Linked DNA regions of Agarilytica rhodophyticola. The protein of the gene in region 3 interacts with the protein of the main gene of each other region in a pairwise test. Links are inferred from orthologs where the notes say so. Each region holds a gene or a part of one and is shown on either strand. Other genes may lie near its edges.

Region 1 (3,722 bases), 1.8 Mb from region 3 along the record:
AGTAATATCGCTATGGCAACTGATGCCTGTTGTAGCCAGTGTTTATATGACCCAGAACGCAAGATACAAAGCCAGAATTTAATACTTAAGTTAACAGTCAATTAGTCAGTATAAGAAAGGTACGATTGAAAACATGGCCACGTCGTTGATTAAAAATGTGGAAGGTAAGCTCGATGAGCTTATTCGTATTTGCAGTCGCCTGGAGAAAGAGAACTCAACCTTGAGAGCAAAAGAAGAAGGTTGGCAGCAAGAACGCAAGCGCCTTATGGAAAAAAATGAAATTGCCAGGGCGCGGGTTGAAGCCATGATACAACATTTAAAGACATTAGAAACGGAGTCTTGAGAGAATTGATATGAGTGAAGTTTCCACAGCATACGTCCATATATTGGAGAAGGAATACCAAGTTGCTTGTCCACATGATGAACGTCCCGCACTTAATCGAGCGGCGGCGGAACTGGATAAGCGTATGCGCGCCATTAAGTCTTCAGGCACAATCGTGGGGCTGGAACGCATTGCCGTAATGACAGCATTAAATTTATGCCATGAACTGCAAAAAGTTCAACGTAATACTCCACCGGATGATACAGAAGCGCTTGAGCGAATTGCCAAAAAGCTTGATGAGGCTTTAGGCAAAGAATAAATTGCATGAGAGTCCCTGGTTTCAATCTAGAGATTCTCTTGACTACCCTTGGCACTGGATTGACACAAGTAAAGCTCAATATAATCGATACTTTTAAAATTTACATAGATTAATTGAACTTTCCTTAAAGTTATAAGTATCTTTCACAAAGCTTTAACAATTTAAACTTTATTCTCATTTTACCTTTGTCAAGACTACCCCTGAAAATTCTCAGTGCTATACTCGTTAATAACCTGAGGTGTTTGCCAGTTGGCTATATCCCTGAGCCGATAATACCTTTTTCGGAGGTGATGTGTTTTATTGGTGTGCATATCCGCTAGACGGAGAGCCTTATATACTGCCGTCCCCTCCCCCTTGAACTCTTCGGTTCAAGGTTATGCCAACAGCGGCATCTTGGGCCATTTAATTTCTTATCACTTTATTAGTATGCATAAAAAATTTATTGCATAACACGATGATATTATTCTTTGAATAAATCTACTGTTCGTCACCTTACCCGAAAGAAGAGACAAGCACTTTCTGTTCAGCAACAAAGGTTAGCTTCCCAAAGACTTTTGCTTAAACTGGCACAGCACCCCCTTTTTCGAAATGCAAAAAATATTGGCTTTTATATTGCGAGTGACGGTGAAATTTCACCCGACCAACTTTTGTCACTAGCTTTGAAGCTAGGCAAACACTGCTATCTGCCTTCTGTAAAAGAAAAAGGAAACATGACTTTTCGCCTATACCAAGGGAAAAGTAAGCTGGTTACAAATCGTTATGGAATTTCGCAACCTGATATTACCTGCCAAATAATAGCAGCACATCAACTTGATCTAGTCTTCGTTCCACTCGTTGCGTTTGACCAAAGGGGCAATCGCTTAGGAATGGGAGGTGGATATTATGATCGTTACTTTGCGTTTAAAAAAAGATATAGCCGTTTGGGGCCAGATTTAGTCGGCTTGGCTCACCGATGCCAACAGGTAGATGGTCTTGTATCAGATATTTGGGATATCCCAATGCGTTGTATAGCGACAGACGAAAGAATACAGAGAGTTTTTAAAGGTTAGCGAAGGAAGTGACTTTAATGCCAGAGGCTATACTACTTATCACTTCCATATCCATTTTGCTTTACTATTATTTTTATATTGTTACTTTCCTTGTTGTAACGCCACGGGTGTTTCTTGTTCAGAATAGCCAAGCATATCTGAGACATTAACCGTGCTCAGTAACAAGCCCAAAACGAACACAATAGCGGCTAAAGTCAATACATCATTTTTCATAACACGGCCCTAATGACTACTTTTGTAATTTATAGTTGTGTTAAATGGATTTTAAGGTTTAAAAGAAAGTAGATTTATACAGCTTTCGTCTAAATCTTTCAAACCGCATCTAAATCCCTTGACTGATCACATTTTAACCATAGACTACATTTTTCAAAAAAAAAAGCTGCCACACTATTATAACTAGTGAAATATAGCGATAGTAAGTGTTCACGTGAAAATTCTAGAAACTCTTAGCAAAATTTATGAAAAAAATTGCATTTACCCCATAATTTATGATTATCAATAACCAAACTGCACGAAATATTCGAAAGTTGATAACTCAAACCGCTATGATTTCGAAAGAACCTTCGCTAATACAGGCCATACATTTTCCAATACAATAGGTTGTCCCTCCGCTCGGGGATGGATACCATCCTCTTGCATCAAAGTTGGGTAACCTGCCACTTTATCCAACAGAAATGGCACCAGAGGCAGCTTATACTTATCTGCCAAAGTCTGGTATTGCTGAAAAAATGGTTGTGTATAACGACGTCCTAAATTGGGAGGGATTTGAATACCAATTAACACGACTTGGGCACCCGAAGAGGTAGCCATCGTGATTAACCGATCAAGGTTTTTTGTGATATACGAGACCGGCTTACCTTGTAAACCGTCATTTCCCCCCAATTCAAGCATAACAATATCTGGGTTGTGCGAGGCCAACGACTGCTTCATGATTTGAATGCCTGCCGCAGTTGTTGCTCCACTGACCGAAGCATTGATGACTTGGTAGGGATAGTTGTTATCCTTCAGCTTTTCTCTCAGCAGGTGAACCCAGCCCTGCTGAGCAGATAATTTATAGGCAGCACTCAGGCTATCGCCAACCACAAGGATCTTTTTCTGCGTTTGGGCATCCAAAGGCGCTTGTTGCTGCGAATAAACGCTGATTGAAAATGTGAAACATACTAATGTCAGTACCAATAGACTAAGGTGAAGCAACCTAGCTGCAATATTTTGTCTGTGCATGTTTTGTTTTAGCGTGTTTGACTTCAAATAGGAATAATGCATGATCAAAGCTCTACAATTACATCAACAAGTGCCAATATCTGATGGAAGTTTGCACATTTTAAAAGGCGTTAGCTTGGAAATCGAAGCCGGCGAAACCGTGGCCATTGTTGGCGCTTCAGGCTCAGGCAAATCAACCTTACTTGGCATGCTCGCAGGCTTGGACATTCCCAGTGCAGGGAAAGTTTACTTGAATCAACACGAAATTACACAGCTCGATGAGGAAGCCCGCGCTCAAGTTCGCAGCCAGTTAGTGTCTTTTGTTTTTCAGAACTTTCAGCTACTGGGCAGCCTCAATGCTCTAGAGAATGTTATGCTGCCACTGGAATTGCGCGGAGAAGATAATCCAGAAGATAAAGCCAAACACTATTTAAATCGCGTAGGCCTGGAACAGCGTATCGACCACTACCCGAACCAACTGTCCGGTGGTGAACAACAACGAGTTGCACTCGCACGTGCCTTTGCGTGCGAAGCTCCCATCATTTTTGCCGACGAACCAACTGGTAATCTCGACACACAGACGGGAGAGAAAGTAGCCCAGTTGCTGTTCGATCTCAATAAGGAAACGGGCACCACACTTGTTTTAGTCACTCACTCCCAGGCATTGGCAGAAAAATGTGACAGACAATTAGAAATGCGTTCCGGCGAGCTATTAGAAGCCGTATAAGTACCAGCCAGAACTTGTGATTGAATGAGTGTAAACAGTCTCTGGACAATATAAGCGAGTAAAGCGAAATCATACATTATGAAAACCTCTTCTTTGGTACGCATG
Region 2 (3,595 bases), 2.0 Mb from region 3 along the record:
TATTATGCAGTGGAAAAAAATACTCGATTCTCACCAACACTCAAACCAAATAAAACCAGAGCAAACGTGGCAAACACCTCTGGATGATTATCGTCTAATTATAGTTGAAGGTGAGGACAGTGAAACCTTCTTGCAAGGGCAATGCACCTGCGATTTCGCCCTCTTGGAGCGTAATATATTTATACCAGGAGCCCACTGCAGCCACAAAGGACGGATGAATTCAAATTTTGTCGCAGCTCGCCTTAATACGAAAACAATCGCTCTGCGGGTACGAGCAGATATTAGCCAATTTGCGTTGGAGGCATTAAAAAAATATGCCGTGTTCTCAAAAGCCACATTACAGGTTAGTGAAAGCTATCAGCTGTTAGGCTTAGTAGGTGATCAAGCCCTTACTACAGCGACTCATATTTTCCCGGTCTCTAAAGCTGGAGAAGTGGTAGAGCACAATAATATTTTTATGTTGCATCACGCCGATGATCAGATAGAACTTTGGTGTCCTTCAAACGAACTAAGCCAATTAGTTGAGCAGCTGGGCGCATTGGAATTACAGCAGAACAGCAATTTATGGCGATTAAAAAACATTCAAAGAGGCATTGGAGAAGTTGAGGCCGCGACCCTAGAAAAGTTAATTCCGCAAGAAATTAACTTGCAGTATATAGATGGCATCTCGTTTAAAAAAGGATGTTATACCGGCCAAGAAATCATTGCGCGGCTACATTACCGTGGCCAGCAAAAAAAACATATGTATCGTGCTGTTATAGAAACAGCAGTTTCACCAGAAGCAAACACGGCGGTTTATCAAAGCCCTGTGAACATTGAGGCTCTGGGCAAAGCACGTGGCACAGTCATCAATAGCGCCCGTGTCAGCCCATCACATCATGAAATTCTCGTGTTATGTGATGATGTTCTCAGTCAAGATAACGCCTGTATTATGATCAATAATTCTCTTGTAAATATTCAATGGGCCGCGCTTCCATATGCTATAAGTTAAGTTAGCTGCGAATAAACGCAGCACAACTCTGTAGCCTCTGCGCTATGGCGTTTGTCTTTCGCTTATACAGGAGCATCTCTATGAATTCGGTCGCTGAAAAAGTCGCAGGACAGATTATTGCAGCTATCGATGCCGATAAGTTAGTTCTACCCACCATGCCTGAAATGGCCCTCAAAGTGCGTGAAGTATCTGAGGATGTGGACGCCAGTATTATGCAACTCAACGAAGTTATCAGCAGCGATGCCGCTCTCACCGCTCGAATAATAAAAGTCGCCAACAGCCCACTGTTTAGAGGCGCACGTGAAATTGAAGATTTAAATATGGCCCTGTCTCGCTTGGGTATGCAAACCACCAGCAACTTAGCCACAGGATTAGCTATGGAACAAATGTTCCAGGCCACATCCGATATTATTGATCAACGTATGCGAGAAGTATGGTCAAAATCCAGCGAGATTGCAGGAATTTGCCATGTGTTATGCAAGCACTACACAAAACTTCGCCCCGACCAAGCCGCTCTCGCCGGTTTAGTTCATCAAATCGGCGTGTTACCCATCTTATCTTTTGCTGAAGAAAGCCATACCTTAATGAACGACAGTATGACTCTCGATAGTGTTATTGAACAAGTTCACCCCACCATTGGCGTCAAGATATTAACCACCTGGGAGTTTCCTAAAGAGATACGCAATATTCCTGTAGATTATCTCGATTTCTCACGCGATATACCCAAGGCAGATTACGCAGATTTAGTCACGGTTGGTATGCTGCAAAGCTATGCCGACTCAGACAAAACACAGCATATAGATCACCATGACGTATTGGCCTTTGTTCGTTTAGGCTTAGATCCTGATATTGAATCGGCAGAAGCTGAAGATCTTAGCGAAGAGATGGAAGCCGCCATGGCCATGCTGCAATAACACCCTCTCTACTGGTAACACTTCAGAGCCTATTTATAGGCTCTGAAAATTAATATCACTGCATTCACCAGAATTTATACGTCTGGCACAGACCAGTCTATTTCCGTTTTACCTTGAGAGCGCAGCACCTCATTAGTGGCTGCAAAATGACCATTACCTAAAAAGCCTCGGTGCGCAGATAAAGGCGAAGGATGGGGTGATTTAAACACGGTATGACGCGTTGTATCGATAAAACTCCCTTTTTTCTGGGCATAGCTGCCCCACAGTAAAAACACGACACCATCACTCTTATCATTTAACTGATGAACAATGGCATCAGTAAATTGTTCCCAACCTCGCCCTTGATGAGAGCCCGCCCGAGCCTGTTCCACTGTCAGGGTGGCATTTAACAACAATACCCCTTGCTGAGCCCAGCTCTGTAGGCAGCCATGTGTAGGAAACGGAATATTTAATTCTTGCTGAATTTCTTTAAAAATATTCTGCAACGACGGAGGAAAACGCACACCAGGTAGCACCGAGAAAGACAGGCCATGCGCTTGGCCTGGCCCGTGATAAGGATCTTGTCCTAAGATAACCACTTTCACCTGATCAAAGGGCGTGGTGTTAAGGGCATTAAAAATATCTTTGCCTGAGGGGTAAATCACTTTACCCATACGTTTTTCTTCAAGCAAAAATTGTTTTAACGCTTTCATATACGGTGCATTAAATTCATCACCGATAACATCCAACCAACTATGATGGAGATCTACTTTATTCGCCAAGACACTGTGCCCTTTTTATATTTATTCAGGTCGCATATGAGGAAATAACAAGACATCACGAATTGAAGGAGAGTCGGTTAATAACATCACCAAACGATCAATACCGATACCCTCACCCGCTGTTGGCGGCAAACCATATTCCAACGCACGCACATAATCGGCGTCATAATGCATGGCTTCATCATCACCGGCATCTTTTTCTGCCACTTGAGCTTTAAAACGTTCAGCTTGATCTTCAGGGTCATTGAGCTCCGAGAAGCCGTTGGCAATTTCACGCCCGCCAACAAAAAATTCAAAACGATCTGTAACAAAAGGATTGCTATCACTGCGTCTCGCTAGCGGCGATACTTCTGTGGGATATTCGGTAATAAAAGTTGGTTGATCCAATAAGTGCTCAACAGTTTTTTCAAAAATCTCAATTTGAACCTTACCCAAGCCCCAACTATCTTTTAAGGGAATATGTAAGTCTTTCGCGATAGCACGCGCGCTGTTTTCATCTGCAAGAGCTTCTGCGCTGATGTTATCGTTGTATTTTAAAATGGAATCAAAAACACTTAGGCGTTGGAAAGGTTGGCCAAAGTCGTAAGTAGTAGAACCTTCCACTTCGCCATCAGCATTTTTTACTGTATTAGTTACTTCTGTTGAACCCAACACTGCGCGCGAAAGTTCACGCAACATATCTTCAGTTAAATCCATTAAATCGTGGTAGTCCGCATAAGCCTGATAAAATTCAAGCATGGTAAATTCAGGATTGTGGCGAGTAGACAAACCCTCGTTGCGGAAATTGCGATTAATTTCATACACACGCTCAAAACCGCCCACGACTAATCTTTTAAGATACAATTCAGGTGCGATACGCAAATACATATCAATATCTAAAGCATTGTGATGGGTTTTAAATGGACGCGCCGTTGCACCACCGGGAATGG
Region 3 (4,328 bases):
AAAGCAGCGGGGGCAAACTGGGGATTGAGATTCAAAGCATGCTTATATGCTGCCAACGCCCGACTCCGATCTCCCATCTTTTCGGCACATTGGGCGAGACTAAACAATGCATTAGGCCGACGCCTGAAACTTAAGTCTTTAGTGGCAGATTCGAGAAGAGGCAAAGCTTCACTATAACGCTTGCGATCTATTAAAAACCGTGCGTAAGTATACTGAATATCAGAACGAGAAAAATCAGAGCGAGCTTTAAGGGCTTTTAAGAAGCTTTTCTCCGCTAAATCGTACTCTCCATTAAGATTGTGTATGAGAGCCATTCCTTGATGAGCTTCAGCTGATCGCTTATCTATTTCTAGCGCCTTGGAGAAAGCGCGCAAGGCATTATCGCGCTGCTCTTGCTGCAAATATGCCATACCCAAGCGAATATTAGATTCGAGCGCTTTGGCCTTGTCGACTTTTTTAGGGCCAGTGCTTCCCGAGTGCGTAACGCAGGCTGTTAGGCTGAGAAAAATAATAGTAGTAGCAAGTCTAAAAGTATATTTCTTCACTACTTTTAGCTTGTCCATTGTACCTTTTATAATTTTTAAATTTCCCATATTTTCTGTCATAACTTTACTCAAAGTATTGTTATAGCTCTGTGTTATAAAGCCTTAGCCCTTATGCTGCCCCTAATGCTTCAAGGATTCGCTGTGTGCAGGAATAATTTTTACTGGTATAACATCTCTATCTGAATCGTCTAGGGCAACAGTGTCTATCTTATACCTTTCGCTGCGCCTAGTGCGATCATTTACTTTACCCGCCAACTGGCCGCATGCAGCATCGATATCATCACCGCGAGTAGTTCTAATAGTTGCGGTAAAACCAGCATCCATTAATATCTTTTGAAAACGACGCAGAGCATTATTACTCACACGCTTATAATTCGATAAAGAGAATGGATTAAAAGGAATTAGGTTAATTTTGACCGGCACATCACGCAATAGCTCCGCCAATTCATGGGCATGCTCAGGTCTATCGTTAAGTTGGTCTATCAATGTGTATTCGATAGTGATTTTTCTATGATTATCAGGCAAACCTTCAATATAGCGTTGTGCTGATGCTAGTAGTTCTGCAATAGGGTATTTTTTATTTAGCGGAACCAATTGGTTACGCAATTCATCATTGGGGGCGTGTAGCGATATTGCCAGACACGCGTCGGTGTATTCACCGAGACGATCTAACTGCGGAACAACACCGGAAGTACTGAGAGTCACTCGTCGTTTAGATAAACCATAACAAAAGTCATTCATCATCAGATTCATAGAATCCACCACGTTGTCGAAATTGAGCAGTGGCTCTCCCATTCCCATCATAACGACGTTGGTAATTCTGCGCACAGAACCTTCTTTAAATTGGTCAAAAGATCGTGCGGCTTGCCACACCTGACCAATGATCTCAGCTGCACTTAAATCGCGGTTAAAGCCCTGTTTACCGGTAGCACAAAAGCTACAATCTAAGGAACAGCCAACTTGTGACGATACACACAAGGTTCCGCGGTCTGACTCTGGAATATAGACCGCTTCAATGGCATTGCCGCCACCTACCCTAATCAAGAATTTGCGAGTGCCATCAGCGGAATCCCATTGGCGAATAACGTCAGGCGCTTCGATATACGCCAGTGTCTGCAACTTTTGTCGCAACACTTTACTCACATTGGTCATCTCATCGAAGTTGGTGACTCCGTATTGATGAATCCACTTCAAGATTTGCGTGGCTCGGAAAGGCTTTTCACCAATAGCAATGAAGAACGCCTCCAGTTTGGCCTGACTCATCCCCATGAAATTAACCTTGCCCTCATGATGAGCGTCTGCTGGCGTACTGATATTAACCTCCGAACTCACGTGTGTACCTCACATTTTACTATTTTTTACGCTAAGGCTTAGCGTGGACAGACTTCGTCTTCTGCGAAGAAATAGGCGATTTCTCGCTGCGCAGATTCAGGAGAATCAGAACCGTGTACCGCATTGCAGCCTACCGATTCAGCGTAATCTTTACGGATAGTGCCTTCTGCAGCATCGGCAGGGTTAGTCGCACCCATCAAGTCACGGTTGAGCACTACCGCATTTTCACCTTCTAGTACCTGAACCATAACAGGGCCTGAAGTCATAAACTCAACCAGTTCACCAAAGAAAGGACGCTCTTTATGCTCAGCATAAAAGCCTTGTGCTTTTTCTTCGCTCAAATGCATCATCTTAGCCGCAACAATTTTTAAACCCGCATCTTCAAAACGGCTATAGATTTTTCCAATAACGTTCTTGCCTACAGCATCGGGTTTAACGATTGAAAGTGTACGTTCTGTGCTCATTAAGTTTTACTCCTCAAGCAATATTTTGATTAATTCCAGCTGCGACACTTTTGGCATCGCAAAATCCGGCAATTATAAGGGCTTAAGCGTTAGAATAGTAAGCTGTTACACCAAAAATAGAGCGCTATCGTGAAAAAACTCCTAATCGTAGCCCATACACCCTCAAAAAATACAAAATCTCTAGCTCAAGCCTTGCTCGATGGCGCAAAAAACGACACAAATATTATAGATGTAGAATGTTTAATACCTTTTGATGCAGATGCACAAGCGATTGCCAGAGCTGATGGTCTGATCTTATTTACTACAGAAAACTTTGGCTATATGAGCGGCGCACTAAAAGATCTATTTGATCGAGTTTATTACGATTTAATTGACAGTAAACGTGGGCTACCCTACGCATTGGTCATACGAGCGGGTAAAGACGGCACCGGCGCCCAGCGTTCAACCGAAAGTATTACCAAAGGGCTGGGTTGGAGTAAAGTGCAAGAAGCCCTTATTCTTAAAGGTGATTTTAAGCTGGAATTTCAGCAGCAACTCTACGATCTGGGTCAGGCATTTGCCATCGGCTTAAATGAGGGAATCTTTTAAGACATCACCGTCAACATATACAATTTCAATCAAAGTTCCCTGTAAAAATTGCTTTACTTAAATGGCTCAGAAATAACAGACGAACTAATATTTATCGAGATCTACACACTGCTAGCAGCAATCAAAAAAACTTAGCAGGAGTTTAACTATGAGCATTCATTTGCCAAGGTTGTCTAATCACCATACAGTTTCAAATTTTAATACACAAGGTGCACAAAAAAAAACGCCCCTACAAGCGCTGGTTAGCCATTTCCGTTCTAATTCCGTTAAAAATATGTTTCCACCATCGAAGAGCGCTCTAAATCAAGGTAACTACGGCAAACTTAGAGATGGCACCCAATACACAAAGCAGCAACTCAATAACGCAACGCAAGCTTGGCGTGATCTAAACAACCAAACACGCAATAGTGTACGAGACCAACGAGCAGACATGCGATATGAGGGTAACAAAAAGATTGCGACAGGGGTTGGAGCGATAGGCTTAGGAGCCGGTTTGTCTGCCGCAAGTGGCGCTGCTATGGCTGCACCAGGGGCTCAGATTGGAGCAGGGCTAGGCATAGGTGCGGGCATTGGCGCAATGGCTGTGGGAGGTGCCGCTGTTGGCTTTGGTGCGGCACTGAGGCACGACGCACACAACGTGCACAAAGACACCAAAAGTGACTTTATTACGAATCATATTAAAAACCAGCAAAACACATAAAATGGGCTTAATAATACATTTTCTACCGTTTATATCCGTGAGCACCTCACCTGCTCACGGATAGGCATTTATTAACTTGACAATAAAGTAGCTCATCTGCGGCCATTTAATACGTCCACCAAAGGTAAAAAGTACATTTACCGAGTTAATAATGGCCTATTTAACTGCACGATAAACTTCTGTGTTGGGATAAAAAGAATACCACGCGAACCAGTAACTGGTGGTACTGACCACCCTCTTTCCAGAAAGGGTTTCGATGGCTGCAGTTTCGTGTTCGTTATCCCAAAAAATACGATAACGTTCACCACCAAGGGTATCTTCAAAACTTGTTTTACCCGTTTTCCGTAGTTCCACATAGGGATAGGCTTTTATGTTACTGCCAATTTGCACTCCCATGACACGTTCCTTAGTGTGATAATCTTTGGGTACTTTACGTAACGTTTTAAAAAAAACGGCACTGGAAGTTTCGTAGCCACTGTAAGGGTCATGACGATAGTTACGTTTTACTCCCTGTTGCTCGCTTAATACCTTTGTCTGCGGATGCAAATTAGACCAGTTAGCCCATGTAGTATGGCTAAGGTTTAGTTGCTCTAACTTGGTTTGGACATAAGGCCCACTGATGGCTTTACCCTCAAGTTGCGACCAGAGTGACTCCGTATTCTTATCATAAAAGATAAGATCGTTATTATAGAGTAAACC

Evidence for each region. The genes of interacting proteins can lie anywhere in the genome.
Region 1: the proteins of ndk (region 3) and BVC89_RS03080 interact in binary tests that used the Escherichia coli proteins (3 or more experiments, as listed by UniProt). The link is inferred for Agarilytica rhodophyticola from one-to-one orthologs.
Region 2: the proteins of ndk (region 3) and ung interact in binary tests that used the Escherichia coli proteins (3 or more experiments, as listed by UniProt). The link is inferred for Agarilytica rhodophyticola from one-to-one orthologs.

What each region holds. Positions count from the first base shown.
Region 1 is NZ_CP020038.1:717,552-721,273, reverse strand. Bases 1-2,899 are described here. They hold BVC89_RS03080 (5-formyltetrahydrofolate cyclo-ligase), read left to right. Parts: upstream 1-1,108; coding sequence 1,109-1,690; downstream 1,691-2,899. Other genes in these bases: BVC89_RS03075 (arylesterase), read right to left, coding at 2,234-2,899; BVC89_RS30490 (hypothetical protein), read right to left, coding at 1,772-1,903; BVC89_RS03090 (cell division protein ZapA), read left to right, coding at 354-641; BVC89_RS03095 (TIGR02449 family protein), read left to right, coding at 134-343. Outside these bases: more of BVC89_RS03075, read right to left, coding at 2,900-2,953; BVC89_RS03070 (ABC transporter ATP-binding protein), read left to right, coding at 2,952-3,617; BVC89_RS03065 (ABC transporter permease), read left to right, coding at 3,696-3,722. UniProt on the Escherichia coli protein: Involved in the removal of 5-formyltetrahydrofolate.
Region 2 is NZ_CP020038.1:4,533,651-4,537,245, forward strand. Bases 824-3,595 are described here. They hold ung (uracil-DNA glycosylase), read right to left. Parts: upstream 2,667-3,595; coding sequence 1,980-2,666; downstream 824-1,979. Other genes in these bases: ygfZ (CAF17-like 4Fe-4S cluster assembly/insertion protein YgfZ), read left to right, coding at 824-991; BVC89_RS18910 (HDOD domain-containing protein), read left to right, coding at 1,072-1,905; lysS (lysine--tRNA ligase), read right to left, coding at 2,688-3,595. Also shown: more of ygfZ, read left to right, coding at 5-823. UniProt on the Escherichia coli protein: Excises uracil residues from the DNA which can arise as a result of misincorporation of dUMP residues by DNA polymerase or due to deamination of cytosine.
Region 3 is NZ_CP020038.1:2,489,077-2,493,404, reverse strand. The notes cover bases 629-3,309. They hold ndk (nucleoside-diphosphate kinase), read right to left. Parts: upstream 2,342-3,309; coding sequence 1,916-2,341; downstream 629-1,915. Other genes in these bases: BVC89_RS10520 (hypothetical protein), read left to right, coding at 3,078-3,309; BVC89_RS10525 (flavodoxin family protein), read left to right, coding at 2,471-2,929; rlmN (dual-specificity RNA methyltransferase RlmN), read right to left, coding at 666-1,877. Also shown: type IV pilus biogenesis/stability protein PilW, read right to left, coding at 1-605; more of BVC89_RS10520, read left to right, coding at 3,310-3,629; BVC89_RS10515 (DUF3179 domain-containing protein), read right to left, coding at 3,786-4,328. UniProt on the Escherichia coli protein: Major role in the synthesis of nucleoside triphosphates other than ATP. The ATP gamma phosphate is transferred to the NDP beta phosphate via a ping-pong mechanism, using a phosphorylated active-site intermediate.